Regions from separate parts of the Auritidibacter ignavus genome, predicted to be linked through region 2. Evidence: riboswitches for the same ligand, from Rfam matches in the RefSeq annotation. Region 2 holds a riboswitch; each other region holds the start of a gene.
What was found. Region 2 has a riboswitch for S-adenosylmethionine ahead of QDX22_RS05145 (O-acetylhomoserine aminocarboxypropyltransferase/cysteine synthase family protein). Riboswitches for the same ligand answer to the same signal wherever they lie in the genome.
Positions count from the first base shown of each region.

Region 1: another riboswitch for S-adenosylmethionine. It lies ahead of QDX22_RS00975 (O-acetylhomoserine aminocarboxypropyltransferase/cysteine synthase family protein); the one in region 2 lies ahead of QDX22_RS05145 (O-acetylhomoserine aminocarboxypropyltransferase/cysteine synthase family protein).
Region 3: another riboswitch for S-adenosylmethionine. It lies ahead of QDX22_RS10295 (acyl-CoA dehydrogenase family protein); the one in region 2 lies ahead of QDX22_RS05145 (O-acetylhomoserine aminocarboxypropyltransferase/cysteine synthase family protein).

Region 1 covers NZ_CP122564.1:222,583-224,846, reverse strand. Annotated here, with positions in the region: gene QDX22_RS00980 (cystathionine gamma-synthase) at 1-13, opposite strand, end outside; gene QDX22_RS00975 (O-acetylhomoserine aminocarboxypropyltransferase/cysteine synthase family protein) at 10-1,464, opposite strand; SAM riboswitch class IV at 1,507-1,624, opposite strand; gene QDX22_RS00970 (Rib/alpha-like domain-containing protein) at 1,943-2,264, opposite strand, start outside.
Region 2 covers NZ_CP122564.1:1,135,881-1,138,144, reverse strand. Annotated here, with positions in the region: gene QDX22_RS05150 (ATP-dependent helicase C-terminal domain-containing protein) at 1-1,046, opposite strand, end outside; SAM riboswitch class IV at 1,155-1,270, shown strand; gene QDX22_RS05145 (O-acetylhomoserine aminocarboxypropyltransferase/cysteine synthase family protein) at 1,350-2,264, shown strand, end outside.
Region 3 covers NZ_CP122564.1:2,262,041-2,264,304, forward strand. Annotated here, with positions in the region: gene QDX22_RS10290 (NAD-dependent succinate-semialdehyde dehydrogenase) at 1-874, shown strand, start outside; SAM riboswitch class I at 964-1,062, shown strand; gene QDX22_RS10295 (acyl-CoA dehydrogenase family protein) at 1,074-2,264, shown strand, end outside.

The sequences.
Region 1 (2,264 bases), 910 kb from region 2:
CAAGAGTTGTCATGACAGTGCCGCCTTTGCTGATTCTTCTGCCTTAGTGGTGTTTGCATCTGCCCAGACCTGTTCGGACGCGGGCTGATTTGCTTGAACAAGCTGGTCCAGCCCTTGTTTGACGTCGTGCCACAAATCGTCGACATCTTCGCGTCCAACTGCCAGTCGCACGGTGGTCTCGTTGATCTGTCCAGCGATGCGAAGCTCCTCCGAAAGGCGACAGTGGGTCGTGGTCAGCGGGTGGGTGATCAAGGAGCGAGAGTCGCCAAGATTGACCGCCAGGGTAAACAGCTGCAGTGAATTGAAAAACCGCTCAACACCGGCAGAATCGGTATTCAATTCGAAAGAGAATACCGCTCCCGTCCCCCGCGTGAAGTCTCGTTCCGCAATGTCTTTATTCGGGTGAGATTCCAGCGAGGGGTGGCTCACCGAACGCACACCGGGGTGCTGTTCCAGTCGACGAGCGAGTTCCGTAGCGGTCTGGCTGTGGCGGGGCAACCGCAGGTCGAGCGTTTCAATACCCTCCAAAGCCTGCTGGGCGTTCAACGCCGATAGCACCGGTCCCACGTCGTTGAGCAACTGTGCTCGAAGCAGATGCAGCACAGAGCCTGCCTCCCCGTATTTCTCCACCAAGGACTGAGGACCAAAACGAGGGCGTGGTGTGGTCAGCTGTGGCCATAGCTCTGGACGTTGTGAGGGATGGAAATTGTCCGTGACAATGACCGCTCCTCCGAGAGAGGAACCGTTTCCGACCAAGTATTTGGTCACCGAGTGCACCACGAGGTCAGCACCCAGACGAGCAGGTTGGAGCAAATACGGTGTCGCCAGGGTATTGTCGACAATCAGTGCCACCCCGTGCCGGTGAGCAACTTCTGCCAAGGCCGGGATATCCGGCAGGTCTGCGTGTGGGTTGGCAATGGATTCGACCACAAAGACCCGCGTGCGTTCGGTGATCGCTTCCTCCCACTGCTGGGGATCGTGCGGATTGACCCAGGTGGTGGTGATCCCGGCTTCCGCCAGGCTGTCGTTGAGCAAGTCAGCGGTGCCACCATAGATACGGTTTGAAGCCACCACGTGGCCGGCCGGAGCCTCCGGATGGGGTTGACCGTCTGGGCTTTGCGAGGACCGTCCTGCCAGGGCCAGCACACTCAGCGTGATGGCGGCCTGGCCCGACGCGGTGGCGACCGCCCCGACTCCGTCTTCCAGGCTGGCAAGTCGCCGTTCCAGCAATCCAACCGTGGGATTTCCAGTTCTGGAATAGGTCAGTCCAGGTTGACGTTGGGCGAAGACTTCACGGGCTTGGGCGAAAGAATCGAATCCGAAGGCAGCTGAAACATAGACTGGTTCGCGTACAGGACGAATGGATTCATCCGGGATACGGCCCGCGTGAATTTGTTGGGTACTAAACCCGGATTGACATGGGCCCTCAGAGTCTTCGGCAGAAAAGTGACTGGTAGTAGACATAACGTCCCCCTTGATACTAGGGCGTGTCTGCCAGTGCTGGGCACGCCGTGCTTGCCTCCAGCGGTGTGCTGAAGACCGGATCATCATCTGAGGCACCCCGTCACAGCGGAAAGGGTTGCCGACCGGCCAGTCAGAGCTTGTTGAACCGGTTCTCGTGATCCTTTGTCAAAGTATTCTACTTGTTTTCGAGGAGTGGTTGGTCTAACGAATTTGGTCTCAACCTCCGCTACCGCCACCCACTCTGAAAGACACTTTAAAAATCGCCCTGATAGTGGTCAAAGCACCGGGTGGAGGACCCGTCATATTCTGTCGTCAAACCTTCATTACCGTGAATATCTCACATTATGACGACGCTGGCCGCGCCGGGTTCTTTCCCCACGCGGCCAGCGTCGCGGTGTGTCTTCCGTGCCGTCGTTATTCGACGATCAGGTGACGCTTAGTGCACCCGGCGGTTGCGCACCGGGACGAAAATGGTTCCTCACACAATCGAGCCCACAGCCAGGCCGGCAATGGCCAAGATGTTTCCGGTACCGGTAGTCGCCACGTCTGAGGACGAACCAGAGCCAGTTGCACCAGACTGCTCATCCAAGCGGCGCTTGTTCGGTGCAGCACCCTCCGTTGCGGTTCCGGATCCACCGCTTTTGTCCTCGTCCACGGCGTTCTCAGGCGCACGGTACGTGATGGTTCCCGTGGTCTCATCAAGCGAGATCTCCCAGTCGTCTGGGACGGTAAATGACTCGTCGATTGCAAATCGAGTCCCCTCTGGCAGTTGCGGCTCGACGGTTTGTGGGGCCGCAACC
Region 2 (2,264 bases):
ACACACCGTACGACCAGGCCTGGCCCGAGACGCGCCGCACGACCGGCCCGCTGCCGCATCGAGGCCTTGGACGCACCCACGGTGACCAGCCCGGTCATGGCCCGCATCGTGTCTAACCGTTGGGTTCGCTCCAGCCCTGAGTCCACCACGGCCCTGACCCCCGGAACGGTCAAGGACGACTCAGCGACATTCGTTGCCAGAATGATGCGCTGATGGTTGGCTCGGGAGAGTACCCGGTCCTGTTCCTCGACGGTGCTTGACCCGGTCAACACGAGGGCTTCAGGAAGCTGGCGTTGTACCGCGCGGATCTCGGCGACACCGGGCAGAAAGACCAAAACGTCTCCCTCGGTGCGGGCACTGGTCTGGGCCGTCGTCTTCGCAACGTGGGCGAGAAAATCTGGAGTGACGCCACGGTCGTCCAGCGCGGTGGGGGGCTGAGAGAATTCTTCGGTGAGGGCATAAATCTCGGTGTGGGCGGTGAATAATGCAGCATCAAAATAGTTCACCCACTGTTGCGACTGCGCAGTTGCTGACATCGCCACGAGTTCCAGGTCATCGCGTCGTGGTAAGAGATCGCGGATAAATGCGGCGGTGAGGTCGGTTTCTACGGAGCGTTCATGGATTTCGTCGATCACCACCGCCGAATCATCATCCAGGTCCGGATCACGCAACAGACGACGGAGCAACACTCCCACCGTGACGAACTCGATCTGAGTCTGTGCTGAGACCTTCGCATCGCCCCGAACGGTATAACCAATGTGGTCCCCCACGGTGGTGCGAGTGAGCTGTGCCAGTCGCCGTGCTGCTGCCCGGGCCGCAACCCGGCGCGGCTGGGTCACCACGACCTTGAGACCGGGCTCGCGGTGCTCGGCCCTGGCCGCCAACAACGGGGGAATGATCGTGGTTTTACCCGTACCCGGAGGTGATTCCACCACCGCGCGAAGCCGGTGCGGTAGCCCGAGAAGTTCTTCGACTAATGACGCGGCCGGTAACCCGTGGCCGATCTGTGGGAGGGCGTCGTGGAAGGACAATGAAGAACTGGTCATCCCTTGTAGTCTATGGACTCGTCGTTGGTAGGCAGAACCAGTGCAGTCTCCGATGTGATCAGACCTGGGATGAAATGACCGCCCAGATCTGGCAGAATACTTTGTATTGGTCACGAGTGTCAGTGAAACAGCCCCGGCTTGCTGACCGGCAACCCTCCACCGCGGTGGGGTGCCCCGGGTGAGGACCAGGCGCGAACCACAATGGTTCGCAGCAAGCGCGGGTCCACCGTGCTCTGAACGCTGTCTGCCGGCACGGTGTCAGAACACGAGTTGCGACCCCTGAGACAACAGGAGTCAAACCCCATGGGTCAATCACAGCAACCAGACAGCACCAACCCCAACACCTGGGGGCTAGCCACCAAACAGATTCACGCTGGGATTCCGGAGGTAGCCGACTACGGTTCCACCCAGCTTCCCATTCATGCCACAGCGTCCTATAACTTCCCGACTTTGCAGGACGCAGCCGATCGTTTCGCACTCTCCAGCCTGGGCCAGATCTACACCCGCATTACGAATCCCACCACCGACGCGGTCGAACAGAAGGTCGCCGCACTGGAAGGTGGCGTGGGGGCGGTGATGACCTCCTCCGGACAGTCCGCGACCACCCTGGCCGTTCTCAACCTTGCCGGTGCGGGAGATTCGGTGGTGGTGTCCGCATCACTATATGGTGGCACCCAAAACCTGTTCAAACACACCCTACCGCGACTCGGGATTGAAACGATCTTTGTTGACGATCCCGATGACCTTGACGCTTGGAAACAGGCCATTAAACCCAACACCAAGGTGCTCTTTGGTGAAGTGCTGGGTAACCCGAAAGCCGATGTGCTCGATGTGGAAGCGGTGGCAGATATTGCCCATCAGGCGGGGCTCCCCTTGATCGTGGATTCGACATTGACTCCACCGCCGGTGTTCCGCCCGTTCGAACACGGTGTGGATATTGTCGTGCATTCGGCGACCAAATACTTGGGCGGTCATGCCGCGGCGCTCGGCGGGTTCGTCGTTGATTCGGGCCATTTCGACTGGACAGCCGACCCGGAAAAATTCCCCTGGTTCAATACCCCCGACGAGTCGTATCACGGCGTGGTGTTCGGCACCGATTTTGGACCCGATGGACCGCTGGGTGCGAATCTCTCCTATATTTTGCGACTTCGCACCCAGCTGTTGCGCGATCTGGGCAGCGCAGCCAGCCCATTCAATGCTTGGATCGTCAACCTCGGC
Region 3 (2,264 bases), 1.1 Mb from region 2:
GCAGATCTTCCACGAGGCCGGATTCCCCGCGGGCGCCTACGTCAATATTTACGCCTCCAACGAGCAGATCGCCGAGCGAGTTATTCCCGACCCGCGGGTCCAGGGTGTGTCTCTGACCGGCTCTGACCGGGCGGGGGCAGCGGTGGCCGAGACCGCCGGTAAACACCTGAAAAAAGTGGTGCTTGAGCTGGGTGGTAACGACCCCTTCATCGTGCTTGACCGCGACATCGTGCCCCAGGCCGTCGAGCTGGCTGCCACCTCGCGGTTTGGTAACGCCGGCCAGGCCTGCAACGCGGCTAAACGCCTCATTGTGCTCGAGGAGTTCTACGACGACTTTGTGGAACAACTGAAAACCGCCGTGGAACAAGTCCGGTTGGGCGACCCCACCCAACCGGAGACGGCCATGGGACCGATGTCTTCCCAGCAAGCGTTGGAGAATCTCGACGCTCAGGTCCGCGACGCCATCGACCACGGTGCGACCGCACACGTGGGAGGGGCGCCCGAAGACCGCGAGGGGGCCTGGTACCCGGCCACTCTGCTCACCGGGCTCACCCCCGAGATGCGGGCCTATTCCGAAGAGCTCTTTGGCCCGGTGGCCATGGTCTACTCGGTGGCAAGTGAAGAAGAAGCCATCAAGCTCGCCAACGACACGCCCTACGGTTTGACCGCTACCGTCCACTCCTCCGACCCGGCGCGCGCGGCTGAGGTGGGAAATCAGATCCACACCGGCCAAGTGTTCATCAATGAAACCTCCACCACCGCCGCAGAGTTGCCCTTCGGCGGTGTCAAGCGCTCCGGTTTCGGGCGTGAGCTGGGACCGTACGGCATCAAAGAGTTCGTCAACGTCCGGTTGGTGAAATACAGCAAGAACTAACCCTGCACCAGTCCTGGCAGGGCGAGTAGTTCACGTCACATTTCTCAATGACCTGTGATGTGACATGGTCACTGACTACAGTGAGGCCCAGACCATCCAGAGTGGCTGAGAGAGCTGGCTCGATGACGCCACAGCAACCAGGGGTGCCGTTCAGGCCACCCAGGTGCTAATGCCAGTTCCGATGGAAAGGACCTTCGCTGTGTCGCCTTCTGCCCGGACATTTCACGACGACGTCGCAATCTCGGCCACCCCCGTGGCCCCGCATGTTCCGACCGTCTCGGACTATCACAGCCTGAAAGACTATTTCGCCCCACTGTTTGACTCGATCGCTGTTGGTGCTAGCCAGCGGGAACAGCAACGCATTTTGCCCTTCGCCGAGATCCGCGAGCTCAACCAGGCCGGCTTCAGTGTGTTGCGGGTCCCCACCGCATACGGCGGCCCCGGGGTGAGCATCGAAACCTTTACGCGGTTGCTGATTGATCTAGCCACCGCCGATGCGAATATCGCCCACCAATACCGCTCCCACGCCGGATTCACCGAATCCCTGTACTTTCTGCCTGAACCGCAACGAGCAGCGTGGTTTCAGCGACTGCTGTCCGGGGTCACCGTCGGGAACGCCTCCACCGAAATCGGCGGGAACACCCTGGGCACGCTCAACACCTCGCTCTCGTTGCACCCCGACGGTAGCGGGATCCTGAACGGCACGAAGTACTACGCCACCGGGTCGGCTTTCGCCAGTCATACCCGGGTGTCGGCCACCCTCTACAATCCCGACGGATCTGCCCAAGAAGGTCGCGGATTCGCGGTGGTCGGGGTCAATGATCCCGGGGTGGAGCTCCTCGATGACTGGGACGGGTTCGGTCAACGCCTGACCTCCACCGGTACCGCACGATTCACCGACATCACTGTTCCGGCCACCCACGTCTTACCACGTGTCCCTGGTTCGCCCGAGGCCCACCATGAAGCGACCTTCTTCCAGTTGGTGTTACTGGCCGTCTCCGCCGGCATCGGGGCTGCTGCAGTTCACGACGCCACTTCTGGGGTCCGGCACCGCAAACGTACCTTCAACACCGGTCTGGGCGTGCCCTACCGTGACGATCCGCTCATCCTCGAAACCGTCGGGCGCCTCGGTGCCGGGGCTTTCACCGCCCGCGCCACCGTGATCGAAGCCGCCAGGTCTCTAGACAGCGCCCTGGAGGCGTTGGCCGCGAGAAGCCAGATGCACAACGCCCATGCCGAGGTCCCCGAGGAATTTATCACCGCCCAGATTGCCGTGGCCAATGCGCACGTCACGGTCCCCGAGATCGTGATCAAGACCTGTTCCGATCTGTTCCTGACCGGTGGCGCCTCGAACACATTGCGCTCTAAGAACCTCGACCGGCACTGGCGC